DNA from 4 places in the Desulfatiglans parachlorophenolica genome. Region 2 is predicted to be linked to each of the others. Evidence: riboswitches for the same ligand, from Rfam matches in the RefSeq annotation. Region 2 holds a riboswitch; each other region holds the start of a gene.

Region 1 (5,875 bases), 2.5 Mb from region 2:
ATCCAATCGATACGCAGATCGGCCAGAGTGAGCAGGATTGAGCATGTTGATCCGCCTTGGTGCGGCCACTTTTTTTTTGCTGAATCAGGAGGTAGAAGGATGAAAAATTACAAACGGTCTCTATTTTCACTCACCGGCCTCGTGATCCTGGCGGCGTTGTTCCTGGTTTCACCGAACGTCGTGCTCTGCACCGAGACCATCGACGAGATCAACGCAGCCATCGAAGCCGCGGGGGCTGATTGGGTCGCAGCCGAAAACCCCATCACACGCATGACCCCTGAAGAGCGCCGGAAGCTCCTGGGAGCCATGGAAGAGACGGCCGGCCCCGAGGCCGAGGTGCCGGCCGCGGCGCCCCTGTTTACCGTCCTCCCATCCCAGTACGACTGGCGCAACATAAGTGGTTCAAACTACGTCAGTTCGGTCAAGAACCAGGGCGGGTGCGGCTCCTGTTTCTGCTTTGCGACGGTGGCCGCCCTCGAGTCCAAGTACATGATCACCAACAGCCTTCCCGGCTCCACTCTCGACCTCTCGGAGCAGATCGTGCTTTCCTGCAGCACCGCGGGTGACTGCACCGGCGGCTATGCCAGCACCGCGTCGGATTACCTGAAGAACCCCGGCACAGCGGTGGAATCCTGCTATCCCTACACCGGAACCAAAGGACCCTGCGCGAATGCCTGTGCCAACTGGCAGGATGACGCCTATTATCTTACAAATTGGGATTATGCAAACAGCGGTGAAGTCGCGACCAGCACCGAGATCAAGAACGCTATCTATAGCAACGGCCCCGTGGTTGTGTGGTATAAAGTCTACAGCGATTTTTACAGTTACAGCACCGGCGTTTACACCAAGACAAGCGGAACATATGAAGGCAACCACTTCGTCCTCGTCGTCGGGTGGAACGACTCGAACAGTTCCTTTATCTGCAAGAACAGCTGGGGGTCCTCCTGGGGAGGCCTTGGCGGGTATTTCAATATCGGCTACAGCCAGTTGGCCGGTGACGTGCAGTTCGGATACTGGACCTACCAGTACGGGAGCGCCTACGGCCCCAGCGTCGACTGGTACGCCGCCTATCGAACCATGTTCCCTGTCGCCGGGGACCTCGCCCTCTTCCGCGACTATCGCGACAAGGTGATGGCCGAGACCGCCTTCGGGCAGTTTTGCTCGGGTATGATTTACAACCAGGCGGACAATTTCCTGCGGGTGCTTTTGACCCATCCGAGGCTGCTGCTCCAGGCCCGACAGCTCGTCAAGGCCAATCGTGGAGCCGTTCAAAGCGTCGTGCAGGGAGGCTACGGCGTGATCGAAAATACGGATGAGGTGATGGGGTTCATAGGTGGCGTAGGAGAGGCTGCGCCCCTCGACCTCCGGGTCTTTCTCAATCAGCTTAGAAACCAGATGGAACGTCACCGGGCCTCCGGCGAGCCTTTCCTCGGTTTTATCCTGCAATAGCATTCCTCCTGAGCCGATAGGAGCAAGACCTTCGCGGATCCGCAAGGCCCACCCGTCCGGGTGGGCCTTGCCCTTTTGGTTTCACGGATCTGATCTATAGATAAGGGCGCTGCTGTTCCCCGGTCTTATTGTGCCGCACCACCCTCCAGGTACCAGGAGTGTTTTGCCGCTTGACAAAATTTCAATTTTCGCGTTATAATGAATTTTTGGAAGAATTGTGAAACTCGCTTCACTCTGGAAATCGCGCCGAGGCGGCGTTGCTGCTTTGGTGGGGAGTCCTGGTGCAGGACAGGTTTGGTGTGAAGTTCAGCCGTGTGTTCGCTCCATTTCCCGGTGTTGATCCATCTCATCCTGTCTGGTTTTGAAGCGTGTGCGGGCGCCCCGATCCCTGCGGAGCGGGAAGCCCTTCAAGGTTATTCAGGCGCCTTTCGAGGCTTAATAGGGAACCCCGTGCAAATCGGGGATGGGCCCGCCGCTGTTACTCCGCTCCGCTGAAAAACGCGGGAACCTTACGGCCATGATAGCCACTGTTCCGCTGTAACCGGAATGGGAAGGCCGCCGTAAGGGCGGAGAAGTCAGAAGACCTGCCTGGATAGGGAGATGCGTGCCGTGACGGAAAGACGGCTGTCTCCGGATCTCTCGGATATGAACAGGGCTATCCCCGGATCAGAACGTGATTCGGGGGTTTTTTTTACTATGAAGCTGATCCGCCATCTCTGCGCCTGTCTTTGCCTTGTTTTCGCATCGGCTGCGGTCCCCGCATCGGCCGGGGTTTTTCGAGACGCAACGGGAAAAGACATTACGGTGCCCTCACCCCCTCGACGGATCGTTTCCCTCGCCCCCAGCATCACGGAAATCCTGTATTTTCTGGGCCTGGGAGACCGGGTGGCGGGTGTCACCCAATACAGCACCTACCCGCCGGAGGCCTGCGGCAAGCCTAAGGTCGGGAGCTATGTCAACCTGAACATCGAGCAGATCATCAGCCTCGCCCCGGACCTCGTCATCGCCACGGCGGATGGGAACAGCCGGAGCGTCGTCGAGACCCTCGAAACCGCCGGCATCCGGGTCTTCACCACCAACCCGCGGAACATTTACGAGGCCTTGGACACCATCACGCTCCTGGGGCGCGTCTGCGGCGCCACCCGGGACGGCGCGGCGGCGGCCGAGGCCCTGAAGGCCCGCGCCGAACGCGTAGCGGAAAAGGTCCGCGGTCTGCCTCGGCCGAAGGTCTTCGTGCAGATCAACCTGCGCCCCATCATGACGATCAATCGGGACACCTTCCTGAACGACCTGATCACCCTGGCCGGCGGCTGGAACCCATTCAGCGAGGAGCCCTTCACCTACCCCAGGATCAGCCTGGAAGAGGTCATCCGCCAGAGACCCGACGTGATCCTGGTCTCCTCCATGGACCGCGGCGGCCGGTTCGAAGAGGCCCGCCAGGGCTGGCTGCGTTTGACAGACATCCCGGCCGCCCGCAGCCACCGCGTACACCTGATCGATTCGGACCTCGTCGACCGCCCTTCGCCCCGCATCGTAGACGGTCTCGAAGAGGCGGCCCGGTTCATCCACCCGGAAATCCTCTGGGAGCGGCCATGATCCTGCATCGACGGGTAACCCCCGGCAAGGTCCTTCTTATTTCAGCCGTCATGAGCGGTCTTCTCGGCGGGGCGATCCTCTTCTCTCTCTGGCTCGGAACGGCCGACATCTCCTTCTCGGCACTCTGCCGCACCCTGTTGGGGGAAAGTACGGGCGGCACAACGGAGCTGATCGTTCTCAAGGTCCGCCTCCCACGCGTCCTGCTCGCCGGCCTCGTGGGCTTCGCCCTTTCCCTCGGAGGCGCCGTCTTTCAGGCGCTTCTCCGCAACCCTCTCGCCGAACCATTCATCCTCGGGGTATCGAGCGGGGCCGCTCTGGGCGCCATCATCGGGATCATGCTCGGCTTCAGCTTTCAGTTGGGCATCCCGGTCTTTTCGTTTGCGGGCGCACTGGTGACCATCCTCCTCGTCCTCCTTCTCGGCAGACGCAGGATGGGGATGGAGTCTTCGACCATTCTGCTCACGGGCGTCATCATCAACGCCTTTTTCACCGCCGTCATCATGTTCTTCGTCTCCACCTCCACAGACAGCCGTCTGCACACCATGCTCTTCTGGCTTTACGGCGACCTGTCCCAAAGCCATTTCGGCCAGTCGGCGATCATCGCGCCCGTCGTGATCCTGGCGGCGGCGATCCTTTACGGCTTCGCCCGCGATCTGAATCTCATGACCCTCGGGGACGAGACGGCCTGCCACATGGGGGTGGACGTCGAAAGGACCAAGCTCCTCTGTTTTCTGCTGGTATCCCTGATGATCGGACTGGTCGTCTCCCTTTCGGGTCTGATCGGATTCATCGGACTGATCGTGCCGCACCTCGCCCGCATGATGTTCGGCCCGGATCACCGGCTTCTCGTCCCTGTGTCGGCCCTCGGGGGGGCCATCCTCCTGATCGTCTGCGACACCTTCGCGCGCTGGGTGGTTTCGCCCAGCGAACTGCCCGTCGGGGTCGTGACGGCCTTCCTGGGCGCTCCTTTTTTCGTGATCCTTCTGCGGACCCGAGGCAGCCAATGGAACCGATCCTGACCCTCGACGACGTGAGCTATCGCTACGAAGACACCCTGGCCCTCGGAGGGATCCGCCTGGAAATCGGGAGCCGTGAACTGGTGGGCATCCTCGGGCCGAACGGGTCCGGCAAGAGCACCCTGCTGAAGCTCATGGATGGACTGCTCAAACCGGAGAGCGGCACGGTGTTCTTCAGCGGACGCCCCATCGGCGCGTTCAAACGCAGCGAACTCGCACGCCGTATCGCCTTCGTCGCCCAGGAACAACCGTTTCAATTCTCGTTCACCGTGCTGGAGGTTGTGTTGATGGGCCGCTCACCTCACCTGAAGCGCCTCCAGTTCGAGAGCGACCGGGATATCGAGATCGCCATGCAGGCCCTGCGCACCGTGGATGTCGAACGGCTGGCCGATCGATCGATCCACGAACTGTCCGGGGGCGAGAAGCAGCGCGTGCTGATCGCCAGGGCACTCGCCCAGGAACCGGAAATCATCCTGCTGGACGAACCGACGGCCTTCCTGGACATCAAATACAAGATGGAGATCTTCGAGCTGATCGCATCGCTCGTCCGCGACAAACAGGTGAGCGTCGTCGCGGTCACGCACGATATCGACCTGGCGGCCCTGTACTGCAACCGGTTGATCATCCTCGAAAACGGCCGCCTTTTCAGCGCGGGCGCACCCGCCGAGGTGGTCACGTCCGAAGGGATCAGCGCCGCATACAGCTGCCGCGTGCTCGTAGATCGGAACCCGGCTACGGGCGCCCCGCGCGTGAGCCTGGTCGGGCGGGCGGAGCGTTGCGCGGAAAGCCAGGCCTGCGCGGAAGCGTAATTCGATTTGCATGCAAAAACGCGTCTCCGGCCCTGCTGCGCTGCGGATCGGAAACGCATCGGGAGGTCCATCCTATGATCGACATCTTTCTGAGCGGCGGCCCCATCATGTATCCGCTGCTGCTCTGCTCCATCCTGTCGCTGACCGTGGTCATCGAGAAGACCGTCTTCTGGCTCAAGGAGGACCGGCGCCGCGACCAGAACCTCGTCAACGAGGTCCTCGAACTCTGCCGCACGGGGGATTGGGAAAGCGTCCGGATCAAAACGGCCGGATCCAGGGACTACATCATACGGATCCTCGTCACCGGCATCCTTCACCGCGACTTTTCGATGGCCAAGGCCATGGAGACCAGCGCGGCCGACGAGGTCAGGCGCATGAGGCGCTACCTGAGCGTCCTCGACACGATGATCACCGTCACCCCGCTCCTCGGAATCTTCGGGACCGTCCTCGGCATCATCGCCTCCTTCGAGATCCTGGGGAACATGGGCATCGAGCATCCCCAGGCGGTGACCGGCGGCATCGCCCAGGCGCTGATCACCACCGCCGCCGGACTGGGAATCGCGATCTTCAGCGTCTTCCCTTACAACTACTTCACATCCCGCGTGGAAAATGCGGTTCTGACGATCGAGAAATACGCCACCAGCCTGGAGATCGTTTACGAAAAACTCATACAGCGTTGCCTCCCGGAGGGCGTCCAGAGATGAGGAGCGAGCGCGTATTCGAGCCAAGGGTGAATGGATAACGTATGAAGGTCCCGCTCTATCACCAGAAAAGGGTCCGGGTGGAGATGATCCCGCTGATCGATATCGTCTTTCTCCTCCTGGTCTTTTTTATTTACGCGATGCTCTCGATGGCGGTCCACCACGGGCTGCCTGTCCTCCTGCCCTCGTCGGAATCCGCGGCCATCGAAAAAAAATGGACCCTGTCCGTAACGCTCGAGGGGGACGGCGCCCTATACCTGGACGAAGACCCCGCCACCCTCGACACCCTCGCGGCGGCACTGGC
Region 2 (5,875 bases):
AAGAGGAGGAAAGGAACTGCGTAACCGGGATTCGTTAGTTTGTGTCCATCCGGAAATGATTTCCCGGTACAATCCGGTTTCCAATCCGGAAATGAGGATTTTTTCTTCACACGCTTCGCGTGCTCAGTCCCGCCGCTTCGCGGTGGGTTCTGGTTTGACAATATCAAGGAAATCAAGCTCTTGCGCGGATGCGACCTGGTGATTGCCGCACAAGCAAACGTGCAGATTGACGCCGAGATTGGCAAAAAAGACCATTGCCGGATGGAAACTTGTTAGCTGCGGAGGAAGATCAGGCAGAATTTTACATAGCCCATAGGATGATTCCACGCACGAGCGAAAACAACACAGCCCCGGCCAGGGTCGCCCCCATCATCAATCGGCAGGCCCGCGCGATGTGGGTGGGGGAAAGCGGATGACGCAGATCTCCAAGGGTCGGCATTTCCTCCAAGCGCCCACTGCGGTAAACCGGTCCGCCGAGTTGAACACCCAGTGCGCCGGCCGTGGAGGCCTCTGCCAGACCGGCATTGGGACTGTTGTGTTTGGGGCCGTCTCTCCAGGCCACCCGCCAGGCGGCACGGGGGTCCTCTTTCAATGCCCAGGCGGCCAAGGCCGTGAGCAAAACGTTGATGCGGGCCGGTAGATAATTGACCGCATCGTCGAGGCGGGCGGATGCCCAGCCGAACTGAAGATACCGTTCGTTCCGATAGCCGAAGGTCGAATCCAGAGTGCTTACGGCCTTATAGGCGACGGCTGCCACCGGTCCACCCAGAAAGGCGAAAAAAAGAGGTGCTATAATACCGTCCACCGTGTTTTCAGCCACGCTTTCCACTGTGGCACGCGTCACGCCGGCCTCGTCGAGTCGTGCGGTGTCACGCCCGACCATCAGGGAGACCCGCCGCCGCGCCAGAGGCAGATCGCCCTGCCTCAGGGCTGCCTGCACCGATCGGCCATGGCGGTCGAGGTCCCTGGCGGCGAATGCGGTGTACAGGATGAGGACGGCCATGATATGCCCCAGCCATGACGCCGCCCCTTCAGCTAAAGTCAGGCAGGCCCAGGTGGTCAGGGCGGCGATGCCGATGACGGCCAAGGCCGTCACCAGACCGGCGATCCTGGCGGATGCGAACCGGGCTCGCATAGGGGCCTCGAGGCGGATCGCCAAACCGCCGATCAGTTTCACCGGATGGGGCAGCCGACGGGGATCGCCGATGAGGTAATCCAGGGCGAGGGCAAGCCAGATGTAGAGGATCCATTTCATCGCAATCCCGCCGATCGATAGATTTTTTGGATATGCAGATTTTCCCGCACCACAGCGGCCAGGCGCTCCAGGGCGGCCTCCACCTCATAAGGCGCGGCGACGCGTCCCTTTTCACCTTCGGCCTGGGATGCCGCCTCGTAATCGGCAGGGTTTCCTTCAGGGAATGCGAAATCCTCCAGGAATGGCACCACTCCGAAGGTCGGCAGCCCGGTGTGGCGCTCGGTGAAGGCGATGGCGTCATCGAGCAAGGCCTGTCTGCCGCGATAGCGGTTGATCACGAATCCTTTGATCAGGGACCGCTCATGCTCCGACAAGAGGTCGAGGGTCCCGGCAAAGGCCGCGAAAAGTCCGCCCCGGTCGATGTCCCCCACCAGCAGGGACGTGGCCCGGGCATGATCGGCCAGGGCCAGATTGGCGAGGTCATGTGTTTTCAGGTTGACCTCGGCCGGGCTCCCCGCGCCTTCGAGCACCATCACGTCCGCCTCGGCCGCCAATGAGTCGTAGGCTTCGCGGACCGTTTTCCACAAATCCTTCTTGCAGGCGATGTACTCGGAGGCCGACATGTTGCCGATCGGTCTTCCGACCACGATCACCTGAGACCCCGATTCTGAAAGGGGCTTGAGCAGCACCGGATTCATCCGCGCGTCGGGCGGCAGACGGCAGGCCTGAGCCTGGACCAGCAGGGCGCGCCCTATTTCCCCGCCTTCGGATGTCGCATAGGAATCAAGTGACATGCTTTGGGCCTTGAACGGGGCTACTGTGTAACCGTCCTGGAGAAGGATGCGGCACAGGGCGGCGGTCAGCACACTCTTGCCTGCATGGGAAGAGGTGCCCAGAAACATGATGGCAGGTGTTTTTCGGGATTTGACGACGGCGGTCGGCCGGGATGGCTGGAGTACCCTGGCCAGTGCTGCGACGAGACACCGGTTTTCTGATGTCGTCCGCACCGCCACCCTGAAATAGTCTCTTCCCAGGCCGACGAAGTCGGTGCATACCCGGATAGCGATCCCCTGGCGCAGCACCTGTTCTTCCAACGCGACCGCATCGATGTCCGTCCGCTTGATTCGGACCAGCAGATAGTTCGCTGCACCGGGATAGACCTTCAACCCAGGCAGGGCGGACAGTTCATTCGCCAATATTTCCCGGCGGCGAACGGCATCCGAACGGCTCTTTTCGGCGTAGGCCTGATCACGCAAAACGCCTGTGCCGACGGTCTGAGCCACAGAACCCACGGACCAGGGCGGTAGAAACTCGCGCAATCGGGCGGCCAGAACGGCATCCGCCACAGCGTAGCCCAGACGAAAGCCTGGAATGGCATAAAGCTTGGTCATAGAGCGCACCACCACGACGTTGGAACGCTCGGCATGGATCAGGCTTTGGTAGTTCGGGACGAAGTCGGCAAAGGCCTCGTCCACCACAAAAAAGGAGTCCGGATAACGGTCGGACAAATCCACCAGACGGTTGATCTCGAAAAGCCTCCCGGTGGGATTGTTGGGCTGGCCCAGGACGACCATCTCTCCCCCCTTGAGTTTCCTTTCGAGCGTGTTCCAGGGTATGGCGAATCCGTCGCCTTCTTTGAGCGCCACTTCCTCGACGGACAACCCTTCACGCAGCACCGCAGTCCGGTAATCCAGGTAACTCGGAACGGGAAGCACCGCCCGGGACACGCACAGTACACGAGGCAAGGAGAAGAGCAGTTCTGTCGAGCCGTTGCCCACCGCGATTTTCTCCGACGAAATACCGTGATGGGCACCCAGTGCAGTGGCCAGACCGGAGGCGTGAGGATCGGGATAGTGGACCGCCTCACTCAGACTGCGGTTGACCAGGCTGCGCAAGGATTCTGGCGGACCCTGGGGATTGATGGAAGCCGAAAAGTCGAGGATTTTATCCCTGGGCAAACCCGCCCGTGCCGCCAGCAGGCCGATATTTCCACCATGTCCAAGATCCATTGTGCATCCCCTTGGGCGATCCGGGTGAGCGGCCCCCGAAGGATGAAGGTTTGCGAAGCAAAAAAATCCCGACCCTCCATGTTCAGAGTCGGGATGCCGTGTTCCATCCAAACTGCAGCCGTTCCTTTTCCGCGGGAATCGAAGCTGCAACCACCACCCGAGCAGGTCTTCCGGCTTCCGGATCATCCTAGCGGCCGCGCCTTCCCATCCAATCGGACAGTGGCATTCTGCGGCTTTCGTTCCCGGTTACGGCGGCGGGTCCGCGACGGCTTCGCACCGTCTTCCCTTTGATGCCATCGCAAATGGCGACTCGGTTGATCGCAATGTGGCACATCGAGCCATCAGCGGTCAACTTTTTTTTCAACTCCGTGATTTGAAGGTTGTCATAACTCATGCCGAGCGATGCTCACGATCGCAGATCATCGATTGTTTTGATTTGCAGATTTTGGCGCTACCCCTGTGGAGTACACGGTTCTGGATGCGACGGGAAGGGTGCTCCAGGAACAGGGCTGAAGGGTTTCAAGACTGTGATCGGGGAAAGAGACAGCCGGACTTTTCGAATGCTGAAATTTTCATGGTTTGCGCTGGAAAGAGGGAACAGACCTCGGACGTCTGTGAGTGGATGAATGTCGTCCGATCGACAGCAGATCTTTTTGAACAGCACATTCCAGCCCGGGGTGTTCCGAATGGGGCTGGCTGTGAGAAGAAATTTTTCTTGACAGGGTTTGTGGCGCCTGCTATCAACTCCATAGTTGTTCAGGTGCTCGTGAAGAGCTTAAGAGGGAACCCCGTGTGAATCGGGGACGGACCCGCCGCTGTAACCCCTCCCTTTTCCGCTTGAGAAGGGAACTGCTTTGGCACCAATGGCCACTGCCCGTCATAAGTCGGGTGGGAAGGCCGCCAGAGTGGGGGGGAAGTCAGAAGACCTGCCTGATCACATGGCCCTCGTATTTCGTGGTATGGGTAGGGGCTGAAGATTCTTGAGGGATAAAAATGGGGAATCCCCGGATCGACTTTGTCGACCGGGGATTTTTTTTGTCTTTGCGCCGGGATCGGCCTGGCCGAAAGGCATGCTCGAACCTTCAGTTCCCCTGTGCGTCGCGGAGCCGCCCGCCTGACCGAATTACGGATAGAAGAGGTCTGGCGGTGTAGCCCGGTTGGCAGCGGTTCACGGCACCCGTCCGGCCTCATCGGATGGGATGACGCAGTCCGCCGGCCGGGACCGTATGCGTCTTTTTGATTGCCCGCATCAAGGAACGGAGGAGGGAGGAGCGTTATGAAAATTCATTTTGGGAACGGGCTGAAGATCTTGATGGTTTTGTGTCTTCTCTGGGGGGTGCCTTCGGCTGCAGGGGCTGCAGATGAAAAGGCCGCTACCGCATCGGGTGCTGAGGAGGAACTTGCCGGTGAATCGGAGGAGAAGGACGTCGGCAGGGTGTATCTGGAGCCGACCGTCGTCACGGCGGATCGGATCCAGGAGCCTCTCGAACACGTGACCAAAAGCGTCAGCGTGGTGACGACACAGGAGCGTGACGATGCGGAGCAATATTTTCTGCCCGAGTTGCTCGATGACCTGCCCGGCGTTTACCTCAGGCGCAACGGGGGCCCCGGGCAATTCTCGGGCATCAGCATCCGCGGCTCCGGAACCCAGCATACCCAGTTTCGCTACAATGGCTTTCCCCTGAGGGATGCGGCGGACACACAAAGCACCCTTCAATACTTCATCGGAGACCTCTATGGCGCCTCCAATATCGAGCAGGTGGAGGTCCTGAAGGGCACGAGCAGCACCCTTTACGGTTCCCAGGCGATGGGTGGAGTCGTCAATGTGATCCCCGAAAAATGGGTCGACGGGCTCGGGTTGGAGTGGCGGAACGAGGTGGGGGAGAGAAACACCTTTATCCAGAACGGGCGTATCTTTTATGGCAAGGAGGACCGCTACTATCTGGATATCGATCCACAGGTTGTCACGACCGACGGCGAGAACAACGGCGGCCCGAACGATTATTACTATGACAGCCTCGGCGGCACCATTGGCGCGGGTCTTCGGTTCGGGCCGGGAATGTCGGTCGAATTCAGCTCCATCACCTTCGACTCCGACCTCGCCTTGAGCGAGGTGAATCCCGCACTGGATGCCAACGGGCAGGTCGTGAAAAATCTGGCCAGTGAAGACGAACACCGTGAAAGCCTTATGACCCAGCAGGGCCTGAGTTTCAACCACGACGTCTCCGCGTTTTGGGATTATGGCCTCCGAGGGTCTTACGGCCGAACGGAGCGGCACTACTTCTGGTCGGATACACCGGGGGACCAGTCCAACTATGACGGGGAAACCACATACCTCGAGATGCAGCACAATCTGCGTCCGCTGGATTGGCTCACGGTGACGGCAGGGGCGGACTACGAGAAATCGGTCTATGACGGCCGGGAGCCGCGCAACCCGTACCTGGGTGATTACGATCCCGTCTATTACAACGAGCAGTGGGACAGCTGGGATGCCTTCGGGCAGATCGGTGTGTCACTGCTCGAAGATGCGCTGCGGATCAATGCCGGGGGGCGCTACACCCATCATGAACGGTTCGATTCCAAGACCGTCGGGGAGTTCTCGGCCGCCTATGCCTTCGATACAGGCACCCGGATCCACGGGCACACCGGATCGGGGTACCGTACGCCGTCC
Region 3 (5,875 bases), 1.4 Mb from region 2:
ATCCCGGAAAAGCTGCCCATCTGCCAGAGCACAAATCCCTTGAGCTTCTTTTCTTCGGCAAAGGCGATCAGGACACTTGTGATGGCATGACAAAGGTACCCCGTCATGAGCCCTATGACCAGCAAGGTGACGACACTCCTTATCCTGCCTGCCACCGTCAGGATAATCAGCATCACAGCCAATGCCCCGGCAAAGGCCGCCACGCTTATGAAAAGCGGATGGATGCTCAGAATCCCCAAACTCAAACCACCCAGCATGACCAGCCCCACCATGAGGGCAGCCCCGGATGAGACGCCCAAGATATAGGGGCCCACAATAGGATTGCGGAAGAAGACCTGGAGCAAAAGACCGGCCGCTGCCAGATAGGCCCCGCACAATGCGCCGGCCAGGGCCCGAGGCAGACGTATCTCCCATATGATGGCACCATAGGTCGAATCAGAAACGTTCTGACAAATGATCTTGCAGACTTCAACAAACGGAATGCTTTCCGTGCCGACGCCGATGTTCACAAGAAGGGAGACTGCCAGAAGGACCAAGAACAGGATGAACAAACCGGCATATCTTGCTATATTCATGCTATATATACCTCACGCCCTTAGAAGAACGCTATGTAGATGGGTCTGGAAATGACCGTACTGCGCTTTCACACCCTTTCACTTCCGGGGAAGCTCAAAAAAATAATGAGGATCCGTTTTTTCCGGGAACAATCCGGGATGAAAAATCGCTGCGAGTTCTTCGATAATGCCTGCCACATCCGCGGTCTGATACAATTTGTAGCCTGTAAAAAAAATCCTTCCCTCGTTCATAGGCTTGATTTCCACTGCCTCAAGCAACCTGTTCGCTTGGCGAAGCCTTTCCTTGGATGTGATCCCGCTCTCCGGTCCACGGTATGTGATGAACATTTCAGCCCATTTTGTCCTTGCAAAGAATTTCTCCAGGGTAACCTGCATGCAGCTTGCGCCTTCAAGATCACGAAACAGATAATCGCCCCCCGCCTTTTCCACCAACTGCCCAGCCCATGAGTTCCCGGGCTCGACCAATACCTTCCTTTCGTAGATATCCCCCCAGACAAGCTTCGGCCTTGTCATCGCATTCTCCAATCTGACCGATATTTCATTAATTTTTTTGAACTGTACATCTACAAAAGACGCTGCCCGCTTCTCTTCAACGTAAAACACCGAAAGAAATTCAATGAATTTTATGTGCGCGTCCAGGTCCTTGGCGATCCTGGTTGAGGTCAATACGCATGGGATGGAGAGTTCTTCGAGCTTTGGGATAACGCCTTCATCCCAGGTAAAAACCACGTCCGGCTGGATGGCCCTCAATCTCTCGAAATCGATCGACTTGTACTCCCCGAGATAGGATATGCTGCCGTCTTTAATCCCCTCTCTTATCTCAGGGATGTGCCATCTCTCCTCAGAGGCGATAACACCTCTAACGCTGTCCAGCCGTCCCAGCTCTTTGATCAGCGCAGCATCGTATCCAGAATACACAACGACCTTTTGCACAGGGATTCTTATGGCTTTTCCCTCTTTGTCTGTGTTCTTGGCGGTGTCAGTACGCGGCACCAGCAGCACTTTTCTCCCGATGCCGTCCGTGATTTCCTTGGAGCCGTTCTCGAGAGACTTGATGGAAAACTCGCCGTACTGCTCGAAATCTGTACTGCACCCCCCGAATAAAAGCACAAAAAGGTAAGAGACCATCAGTAGATGAGGCATGCCAGGCCGTCTGTTTATCGTCTTGGATCGTTGCGACCCCTCGTAATGCTTAACAGGCATGCCGTAGAACACCTGCCCGCCGTTGATACGGGACTGAATGACAGAGATGAGGTAGAGTACAAGCCCCAATCCAAACATAACTCCCCCCGCAATCATCAACCTGATGCCCGGGTCTCTTCTGAGCGTCATATTGATATAGGGCGGCCTCTTGTTCCCTTCGCTTTTTGGGGAAAAATCTTGAATGAATAGGCCCCACCCCTTATACATCATAGGGTGGTTCATGGAGATTCTCTTTTCATGATCCTCATGCCGGTCGTAGATGGAAAGAGTCCCAGAAACGGTTTTTGCCTCTCCTTCCATGCCCAAGAACTCACGATCTCCCTTGAAGAAATCTATCCTCAAATCCTTCAGAACAACAACTATGTCAGATCCCGGAACAATCATACTTCCTCCTACGTCCAGTATATGCCCATGCGAATTGACCCCAAGCGTATGGCTTGCAAGCTGCCCCAAAAGGAGAAAGAGAAAGCCGAGATGAATAACTGATGGAGATAGCTTTAAAGCAAGTTTCAAAAAACCATTCCCATAGAATCTTTTGATAACGGAAATCACCTTGTTTATGCTGCACACCGATGTGGTTATTCCAAGAGATAACAACAAATACAAACAGACAAAGAACCACCAAGTGGCTTTGAGATTGTTCAGTCCATATGTGACAACCCATTCTTGAATCGTTATGCTGTCAAGCACTGCAAATATCTTCGGATTGTCTCTCATGATGAAAGAGCCTACCAAAATATCCGCAACAATAAGATATATCAGACAGACTGAAAGAGAAGGCCTTCCCAAAAAGGTCCAAATCGCCCTAAAAGAGATCATACAATCCGCCATTAAATACTCTCGGAATATGCATTGCGCCAATCTGAGGCAAGTAGTCCAAGCTTAATATCATTACTGCGCCTCCCACAAGTATCCAGATCTTTTTGTTTTGATCCCATCCTTTAAAAAGGTGAAGATGCAAAAAACCGGCATAGTAGAGCCAGACTGCAATTGAATGAAAATAGTAGTGATTCCACGAAACCGTGTCAGATCTTCCCGCATAGCTCCATAACATGCCAAACATGCCCGATACTGACATGAAGGCAAACCCCCAGATAATCATCTGATACGGAATACCATCTCTTCTCTTCCTCACAAGAGAGCAAACGGCAAGATAGGCCCCGGTTATCAGACAGCCATGGCCAACAAAGGCAAAAAGATGAAACAAATGTGCGTGGATGCTCTTTGACTGCATGGTAAAGGGCGGGTAGTACCCTTCTGAAAAAAAGACAGCGACAAGCGAGAAGAGTGCGATGAGCGGTAGGAGGGATAGGCCGTCTTTTGCTGTTCCTGAAATGATGAGGACAACGGAAACGGCGGCTACGCATATGGGGAGGAAGAACGGTTCCTCGAACATGTTGCAGTACGGCCATACAATGACTCTGCCGGATATCTCAGAGACTGCATTGATCAAAATGCCTGCTGTGAAAAACCAGATGGCAGGCTTCTCCCTTGCCAAAAGGTGAAAGACCGTACCTACCAGGTAAAAGCCGGCCGCGATATAGAAACTCTTTAGCGGAAATGTCAAGGAAATCACGCTCTGCCCTTTCTCCGGTATCCTCAAGAATTGGCCTAATTGCCGCTCTGCCAATCTTTTCCCGACGCAGAATGCCCCCTTCGCGGCCGAACTCCAAATCGAGCAGGAGGCGTAGTTGCCCTCGCCGTCCTCCCATACCGCCAGTCATATGGCTCCGTACCATAGCGGTACAGTAATTAGTCTCCATCCGGGAATGCTTTATCCAGCATGACCCGCTTTCCAATCCGGAAATGAGGATTTTTCTTCACCGCTTCGCCGCTCAGTCCCACCGCTACGCGGCGGGTCCCGGTTTGGCCAATATCAAGGAACTCAAGCGCTTGCGCGGAGACGACCTGTAGGTCGCCGCACAAGCAAACGTACAGAGTGACGCCGAGATTGGCCAAAAAGACCATTTCCGGATAGAGACTAATTACATTGAAGCTGCTTCACGAGACCGAGCAGCGACACGACTCCAAGCTTTGTGAAGAAGCGCACAGGGAAGGCCTCGTTCATATGGGAAGCGACACCGAATTCCACTTCCGCCAAGTCTGGGGATATAAACCCTAAGCATGGGCTGGGGCACGTACCGACCCTCCTACAGTTCTTTCTCAATACGCTGCCATTCAGCGTTGAGATGTTCCATGAAATTTTCGATTGATAGGCCGTCAACTCCGGGAGCACTCTTGTTCGCCCTGACTCGGCGATAGGCCCCCGACATGTCCTCACGTTCAACCACTGCTTCCATTGAATGAAGATTCTTCGCCTGGGAGTATCCCGTCCCCGCGGTGACGTTTGACGCACCAAGCCCTTGCTTTCCGCACAGATATCGGACTTTGAAGATATGTGACTCCTCATCCAGCATGACCACCTCATGTAAGGTTCCTGTTCGTCGGACCAGCGCCTTGCCTGCGCCTTCTTTCAGCTCCTGTCTCCTGGCTGGCACCCTTGCCGTCCGGCTAACACCTCCCCCTGACAGGCGTGTAGAGGACTTTCACCTCCACGATTGTGGGCTCTCCCGGGCGCACACAAAAAAAATCCCCGGACCGTAATGAACCGATCCAGGGATTTCCCAATTTTACCCTTAGAACCGTTGAGCCACCTCTGTCCACGAAGGTTTGCTCTCTCACCGTTCAGGCAGGTCTTCTGACTCTCGGATCTCCCTACTTGCCGCGCCTTCCCATCAGATAATCAGTCACTTGCTGACCACCCAACAGTGGCGATGTGTGGCTTTCGTCCCCGATCACAGCGGCGGGTCCGCCCTCGATTCTCACGAGGTTCCCCTTTGAGCCTGCTCCAGGCACCTGAACGGCAGATTATATTCTTATGATGCTAATGATGCTATTCGTCCATAGGAAACATTTCAAGAAAAATTCTTGCACAAATAATACTCAATATCATTGACTTAAGAAGCCGGGGCTAAGGTTTTTACTTGCATATATAGCAAGTTATACTTCTCTGTCAGCAGTATAAAATGAATCAAATGTCAATTTCAAAGGAAGTGACATATGCATACGGAAAAATTATGTAAAAATGTTGCGCTTGGCACAGAATCTACTTTCCAAAATTTGCATCAAACCGATTAGGTTCCTTAGAAAACATTTCCATTTTCATAAATTTCTTCAACCGCACAGTTTCTCTGAAAAATATTTTTCCCACAATCGTAAGGTATCCTTCACTGCCGTTTTATTTTTCCTCATGCATCTCGTCCACTGTTCATTACAGAGAGAAATCGACGAGTTTTTCAGCTTCTTGGATCTTCCGATCGCTCCGAAAGAAAGGTCACGGCTGGTATATCTATCGTCTATGAAAAACAATATCGTGCATCTCTTTACTCGACGACCCATCAGCAAAATCCTTCAAGCCATATCCATACTGCTCAGCAAGTCTTTATCGATTATCCGACCAAGCCGGAAAAATCCCGGGAAGAGGGAATGCACAAACCAGCACGTCCGATCCGGTCCCCGGACAAAAAAAACCCCGACCGAAATAACTCGATCCGGGGATTTCCCAGTTTCATCCTCAGAACCACAGAGCCACCTCCCTCCGCGAAGGTTTGCGCTTTCTCCGTTCGGGCAGGTCTTCTGACTCTCGGATCTCTCTACTTGCCGCGCCTTCCCACCAGACGATCAATCATTTACTAAACACCCGGCAGTGGCGATATGCGGTTTTCGTCTCCGATTACAGCGGCGGGCCCGTCCTCGACTTTCACGAGGTTCCCTATTAAGCCTGGTTAAAGGCACCTGAACGAATTTTCTTCTTTCAGAGGAAAGCTACTGAGGGCAAGAATAAAAGTCAAGAAAAATTTGGTATCGTTCTGCGACGTTCCCAGTTTACACCCAAAGGCCTTGTTCAGGCCCTTCAGTTAGAGAAGCGAACTCCCTGACTTTCCCGACATATCCACCATCACCCCGAAAGAGGGCGTGTCCATCGTTGCGATGAGGGATCCTGACGACGCTGGAGACCTCTATACCCACGATGGTGCACGTATCTGCGCCAAGAATGCCATCGTCTCCTTCGGATCCTCCCTCTTGATTTTGGGCGG
Region 4 (5,875 bases), 2.1 Mb from region 2:
GGGAGAAGCGGGAGGGCGAAGCGTTTCAGCCCGATCCTATCCCGGACCCGCTGGAGCCCTTCAACCGCGCCATGTTCCATGTCAACGACAAGCTCTACTTCTGGGTCTTCAAGCCTTTGGCGACGGTGTATGATCATGCACTGCCCAAGGAACTGCGCACCAGCTTCGACAACTTCTTCAGGAATCTCGAGATGCCGATACGGGCCGTGAACTGTCTTCTCCAGGGGAGGTTCAAGGACTTCGGTAATGAAATCGGACGCTTCCTCATCAACAGCACCATCGGCGTCGCCGGGTTCGGTGATGCGGCAAAGATCGTCTTCGACCTTCAACCGGGGGATGAAGACTTTGGCCAGACGCTTGGGCGCGCCGGCATGAAGCCGCTGCTTTTCATCAACTGGCCGCTGTTTGGGCCTTCGAGCGTTCGGGACAGCTTGGGGAGGGTCGGAGACGGGTTTTTGAATCCGACCAACTACATCCTTTCCGACTGGCCTGAAAGGGCAGGTGTCTCCGGGTATGACCGGGTAAACGAAACCTCCCTCGCACTGGGTGAGTATGAGGATTTCAAGCGGGCCGCTCTTGATCCATACATCGCGATGCGGGATGCCTACAACCAGTACCGGGAGCAGAAGGTTCGGGAGTAGCGGGCCGGGCAAGAGCGTCCTGCGCGCCTCGGGACCCCGCTGCCCGGGCGGTCTTTATGTGTGAAAGGGAGGCGCCCGAAAAGGGCTTTTGTGGGGAAACAACGCTTCTGCAAAGAAAGGTAAAAAGCCATTTACTACGAACGTAAACCGGAAGGGCCTTTCGCCGAGGATCGGTTCGGTTACATCCATATCTACTATGGCGAAGGGGTGGGGAAAACCACCCGCGCCATCGGTCTGACGACGCGGGCGGCCGGCGAAGGCCTAAACGTAGCCTTCATCCAGTTCATGAAATCCGGCGATTCGGGCGAGGTCAAGATCTTCCGCCAGATCCCGAACATCGCGTACTACTGCCCCGGGAAGCACCCGTTCATCCTGGCCAAGGGGCCGGAGCCCGTGCACTTCCGGCATGCCGAGCTCTCGCTCGAGCACGCCAGGCGCACCACTGAGGACTCATTCCAGATCCTTGTCTGCGACGAGATCCTCAACACCTTGATCTTCGACCTCCTGCCGAAGGAGGCTATCATGGACCTGATTATGCGCTGCCGGGGCCGGGTCGATCTCGTTCTGACCGGGCGGCACGCACCCCCTGACATCATCGATGCCGCTGATTACGTGACGGAGATGATCCAGGTCAAGCATCCGTACTACAAAGGGGTGCGTGCGCGCAAAGGGATCGAATATTAAAAGGCCCACTCCACACCGAAGATGTAATTCCGGTCCGGCGCCGGATAGTAGTTGGGCGCGGTCGGGAACCCGCCTATGACGACGTATTCCGAGTAATCCTGATTCGTCAGATTGTTGACGCCTACGAAGGCCTTGATGTTTTTCCAGGCATACGCAAGCCGGGCATTGACGGTGTAATAGCTGCCCTGCTTGGAAAAGGCGTTGGCCTGGTCGCTGATGGCGTAGCTGTCCCCGACGTAGTTGTAGTCGGCCGAGAAGACCATTCCGGTTATGAAATCGTGCAGGCGGAAACCCAGGTTCGCGCGGTGGCGCGGTACGCCGGGGATGTCGCGCCCCTCATAGGGGTCCTTCTCGAAGGTGGCCTTTTCATAGGTGTAGTTCCCGTAGAGCATCAGATGCTTTACGATGCGCGCCTTCGCACCGAGTTCAAGTCCCCGGTGCAGGGTCTCGGGGTGATTTTCGTTGGTGTAGGTGTCCTTGTTGTAGAAGATCTCGTCTTTGATCTTCGCCTGGAAGAGCGTGAGGTTGGCCTCGATGTCCGGGGTGATGAAATGACGGACGCCCGTTTCGAGGTGGTCCCCTCGCTGCGGGTGGAGGTCCGGATTGATCTGGATGCTGCCTGAGTTGAAGTCGTAGACCACCAGTTCGTCCGTCAGCGGAAAGCGGAAACTCCGGTTCGCGCGCACGAAGACCGAGGATTCCTCCTGATACAGATAGGTGAGTCCGGCGCTGTAGGCGTTTTCATGAGCGTCGACCGTGTCGTCGAGCGGCGCCAGAAAACCGCTCAGGTCTTCCTGCCTCATGTCGTATTCGACCGCTTCACGGCGCGCCCCCAGGGACAGAATCAGGTTGTCGAGGACGGACAGGTCGTTGTTGAGGTAAAACCCGTAGCTGTCCCGGGAGACGTTCGATCGGTTTGACGGGGAGAGCGGAGCCCCGTAGAAGGTGTCGAGATCCATCTCGGCCCAGTAGAAGTCCGCCCCCGCGATCAGCGTGTTCGGGCGGGCGAAGAGGGGCTTTTCGAAAACGTAGCGCGGTGTAAAGGACCACGTGTCGATCTGCCGCTGGGCCGAGAAGCTGTAGCTGACGAATTCTTCGTCGGTGTCTCGGTAGCGGTAGCCGAGATCGGCGGCGAGGTAGCCCAGTGCACCGAAATCGATCCGGGTGTCCAGCTTCAGGTACTGGTCCGTGTTCTCGGCGCCGTCATCCGGGGCGTTCGCCTGACGGCGGTCGGCGGCATAGGCCGCTTCGGTCAACGGTCCCGGCAGACCATAGTCGTCCGAGTGGTGGGCCCCGCTCAGATTGAAACTCAGCGTGTCCGTGGGGTCATAGGCCACTTTCGCCCCGACGTCCCGGGTGCGGAGGTAGCCGTTTTCACGATAGCCGTTCATCGAGTCGTAGCTGGCGGAAAGAAAGGCCGCCACCTGATCGGTTCCGCCGCTTGCCCGGGCCCAGCCTTTCGCCCGTCCATAACTCCCGCCGGTGCCGGCCACGGCGGCGCTGAAGCCCTTGTCCGGCGTTCTGGTGATGATGTTGATGACCCCGCCGGACGCGTTGTCCCCATAGAGGACGCTTCCGGCACCGCGGACAATCTCGATCCGCTCGATCTGGTCCAGGGGGATCTGCGTCCAGTCGACCCCGCTCAGATCGATCTCGTTCACGCGCCGCCCGTCCACCAGCACCAGGGTGTTGTAGGGGCCCGTTTCGCCGAATCCCCGCAGATCGACCTGGGCGACTTTCCCGTTGCCGTACAGATCCCGTACCACAACCGCCGCTTCGGAGCGGAGCAGTTCCGCCACGTTGTTGGCATTGGCGTTTTCGATCGCCTCTTCGTCGATGACGGTCACATGGGCCGGGATCTCCTGAACGGCCTGCTCGGTGCGCGTTCCGGTGACGACCACGGTCTCCATCCGGACCGCATCCTCGGAGGCGGCCGGCGCGTTCCTGCCGATCGTTGCCAGTGCCACTACGGCGATGCTGCAGCAAAATGTCTTGATCCAGGGTTTCATGATGTTCTCCTTCCGCTGTAGATTTAGAAAACGAGTCGGCGTCCGGAGAAAAAAATCCCCGAACCGCTTTGCGATCCGGGGATGACCCTTTTTTATCCACGGGATCCGGGATGTGACCCTGTACCACGAGGGTGTTGTATCCCTGTTCAGGCAGGTCTTCTGACTCCTCCGCCCTTTCGGCTGCCTTCCCATCCTTTGGCTTTGGACAGTGGCGTTTCGTGGTCGAAAGGTTTCCTTTCCCTGCCGACACAGAAAAAGGAGCGGAGTCACAGCGGCGGGTCCGTCCCCGTTTTTAAGGGAGTTCCCTTTTGAGCCCTTGCGGGCACCTGAACGTACCAATCTTCCTGGTTTCCATCCGGAAAGGGTCTTCCTGGCCAATCTCCGCGTCAAGCGGCGTGCCTGCCCGTATGGCGACCACCAGGTCGCCTCCGCGCAAGCACTTGATTTCTCTCATATGGGACAAACCGGGACCCACCCCGAAGGGGTGGAGCTGAGCCGGCGCGCCCGGCGGAGGAAAATCCTCATTTCCGGATCGAAAACGTGTCCGTACTCGATGAACATTATCGGACAGCCACTTCCTATCAAAAGAATGCATGGAGGTCAAGCAAAGAGACGGGATGGAAAGGGGGGCGCTGCCGGATGATGCCGGTCGAACAATGTGCGGGGATACGGGAAGGATTGAAAATCCGGAGGATAAAACGTATCATTCAAAAGGTAGTGAGCCGTCGATCCGAGGCTTTGGTTGTTGAAAGGTTCCACCCTCTGGAGGCATTGCCATGAAAAGAAAGACAGGAATACCGGTTGTTTTGGCTGCCGGGCTTTTTCTGCTCGGGGCGTGTTCACCGATTTCGCCGCAACTGCGGAACACGGCGGAAGCCGACGTGCCTTTCAGCACCCTGGTGTCCGAGTTGGAGTCCTACAAGGGCAAAACCGTTCTTCTGGGGGGAAAGGTTTTGGCTCTTCGGCAGGAATCCGATCGGACCCTGATAACGGTGCAGCAGTGCCCCCTGAACCATGAGGGCCGGCCCCACTGCAAAATGGACTCAGCCGGCATTTTTCTGGTTTCCTCCAAAGGGAGACCCATCGGGCATTCGAATCCTCCCGATGAGGAGATAACGGTTGTCGGGAGAATCATCGGGCTTGAAAAGGATGAAGGCAGCTACTGCGGTTCAGGCTGCCTCATGATCGAGGCTCTGGAAGTCCACGTCTGGCCGATGATGCCGCCGCCGGACCTCAAACTGTGGCCGCGCTATCCTTTCGACCGCGGCGCCAGGTCCTGGGAGGGCTTTTAGCGGCAGGATGCAGCTGTTTTCGCCTCGCTCACTTCTTGAAGAGCGCCTCAAGGGCCCGGCGCGCTTCCGTGACCGGGTTGACGGATTCCCGGGTCGAGCCGCGGGGGAGAAAATACTCGCAGAAATTGGCGCGCTCTTTGTCCACGACCCGTTCGGCTGAGACCTCGCGGCAATCGTTGTAGGCGTGCGTGTCATAGAACTTGCACTGCTTGCAGCAGTGCAGATCCCGCCCGCATTTGGGGCAGGAGTCGGTACGCAGTATCTTGTCGTGGGTTTTGATCGTGGTTTTGCAGAAGGAACAGCGCATCTTTCAACCTCCATCGACACCGTTGCGGTGTCTTGTTCAATAGTAAATCTCTACCCGGAAATGGTCTTTTTTGCCGATCTCGGCGTCGATCTGCACGTTTGCTTGTGCGGCGACCCACAGGTCGCCTCCGCGCAAGCGCTTGAGTTCCTTGATATTGGCAAACCGGGACCCGCCGCGAAGCGGTGGGACTGAGCACGCGAAGCGTGTGAAGAAAAAATCCTCATTTCCGGATTGGAAACTGGGTTGTGCCGGATGATTCCGGATGGACTCTAGTCACCTCGGGTTTTTCGGTGATTCGATCCAAACTTCACGGGGCAACGTCATGCAGACGATCGCTTACGGACGTTCGGAGATCCTGGTCCTCGATCACACGGCCGATTTCGGCATCGTCGTACGGAGTCCGGATCTTGCAGTCCTCTTCGAGGACGCGGCCGGGTACATGATGCAGATGATGGTCGTCCCCTTGGAAGAAGGGGTTGGCCGGGATTTCCTGATCGAAGTCAAGGCCGCGGACCTCGAAGACCTGATGGTCCGATGGCTTGGGGAAATCCTCTATAATCTCGAGGGCGAAGGGCAGATCGTGACTTCGGTTCGCATCGAGGCGATCTCGCCCGGTTTTCTTTCAGCCGTTGTAAAGCGAACTCCTTTCGATCCGAAGATTCACGAGATCCTGTGTGAGATCAAGGCGGTAACCTATCACCAGATCGAGGTTCACGAACAGGGAGACCACTGGGAATCACGCATCATTTTTGACCTGTAGGAACGGGATCCAGGTGGATGCCTCGGCCGGAGACCGTTCTGCGATGGCCGCCGCAAGAAGGGAAGGTGCCCCTATGGATATCAAACTCGAAAAGGTTGACGACTGCCGATGGCGGATTCCCAGAACCGGGTCCATGCGCGTCGACGGGCTGATTTTTTCGAACGACGAGCTGATCAAGCAGG

The links. Region 2 has a riboswitch for cobalamin ahead of ACZ500_RS21860 (cobyric acid synthase). Riboswitches for the same ligand answer to the same signal wherever they lie in the genome.
Region 1: it holds a riboswitch for cobalamin, as region 2 does, so the genes downstream of both, ACZ500_RS10395 (cobalamin-binding protein) here and ACZ500_RS21860 (cobyric acid synthase) in region 2, are expected to answer to the same signal.
Region 3: it holds a riboswitch for cobalamin, as region 2 does, so the genes downstream of both, ACZ500_RS01645 (hypothetical protein) here and ACZ500_RS21860 (cobyric acid synthase) in region 2, are expected to answer to the same signal.
Region 4: it holds a riboswitch for cobalamin, as region 2 does, so the genes downstream of both, ACZ500_RS12350 (TonB-dependent receptor) here and ACZ500_RS21860 (cobyric acid synthase) in region 2, are expected to answer to the same signal.

What each region holds. Positions count from the first base shown of each region.
Region 1 covers NZ_AP042460.1:2,229,581-2,235,455, forward strand. The annotation lists gene ACZ500_RS10390 (C1 family peptidase) at 100-1,449, shown strand; cobalamin riboswitch at 1,852-2,055, shown strand; gene ACZ500_RS10395 (cobalamin-binding protein) at 2,059-3,045, shown strand; gene ACZ500_RS10400 (FecCD family ABC transporter permease) at 3,042-4,064, shown strand; gene ACZ500_RS10405 (ABC transporter ATP-binding protein) at 4,049-4,870, shown strand; gene ACZ500_RS10410 (MotA/TolQ/ExbB proton channel family protein) at 4,945-5,574, shown strand; gene ACZ500_RS10415 (ExbD/TolR family protein) at 5,616-5,875, shown strand, end outside.
Region 2 covers NZ_AP042460.1:4,705,045-4,710,919, forward strand. The annotation lists gene ACZ500_RS21850 (hypothetical protein) at 124-255, opposite strand; gene cbiB (adenosylcobinamide-phosphate synthase CbiB) at 302-1,255, opposite strand; gene ACZ500_RS21860 (cobyric acid synthase) at 1,252-3,204, opposite strand; cobalamin riboswitch at 3,348-3,533, opposite strand; cobalamin riboswitch at 3,946-4,152, shown strand; gene ACZ500_RS21865 (TonB-dependent receptor plug domain-containing protein) at 4,481-5,875, shown strand, end outside.
Region 3 covers NZ_AP042460.1:354,899-360,773, reverse strand. The annotation lists gene ACZ500_RS01665 (FecCD family ABC transporter permease) at 1-575, opposite strand, end outside; gene ACZ500_RS01660 (ABC transporter substrate-binding protein) at 654-2,597, opposite strand; gene ACZ500_RS01655 (hypothetical protein) at 2,584-3,408, opposite strand; gene ACZ500_RS01650 (hypothetical protein) at 3,531-3,746, opposite strand; gene ACZ500_RS01645 (hypothetical protein) at 3,929-4,195, opposite strand; cobalamin riboswitch at 4,450-4,653, opposite strand; cobalamin riboswitch at 5,388-5,592, opposite strand.
Region 4 covers NZ_AP042460.1:2,649,096-2,654,970, reverse strand. The annotation lists gene ACZ500_RS12360 (MlaA family lipoprotein) at 1-641, shown strand, start outside; gene ACZ500_RS12355 (cob(I)yrinic acid a,c-diamide adenosyltransferase) at 849-1,325, shown strand; gene ACZ500_RS12350 (TonB-dependent receptor) at 1,322-3,334, opposite strand; cobalamin riboswitch at 3,467-3,679, opposite strand; gene ACZ500_RS12345 (Slp family lipoprotein) at 4,111-4,626, shown strand; gene ACZ500_RS12340 (hypothetical protein) at 4,655-4,933, opposite strand; gene ACZ500_RS12335 (hypothetical protein) at 4,994-5,125, shown strand; gene ACZ500_RS12330 (archease) at 5,196-5,693, shown strand; gene ACZ500_RS12325 (RtcB family protein) at 5,767-5,875, shown strand, end outside.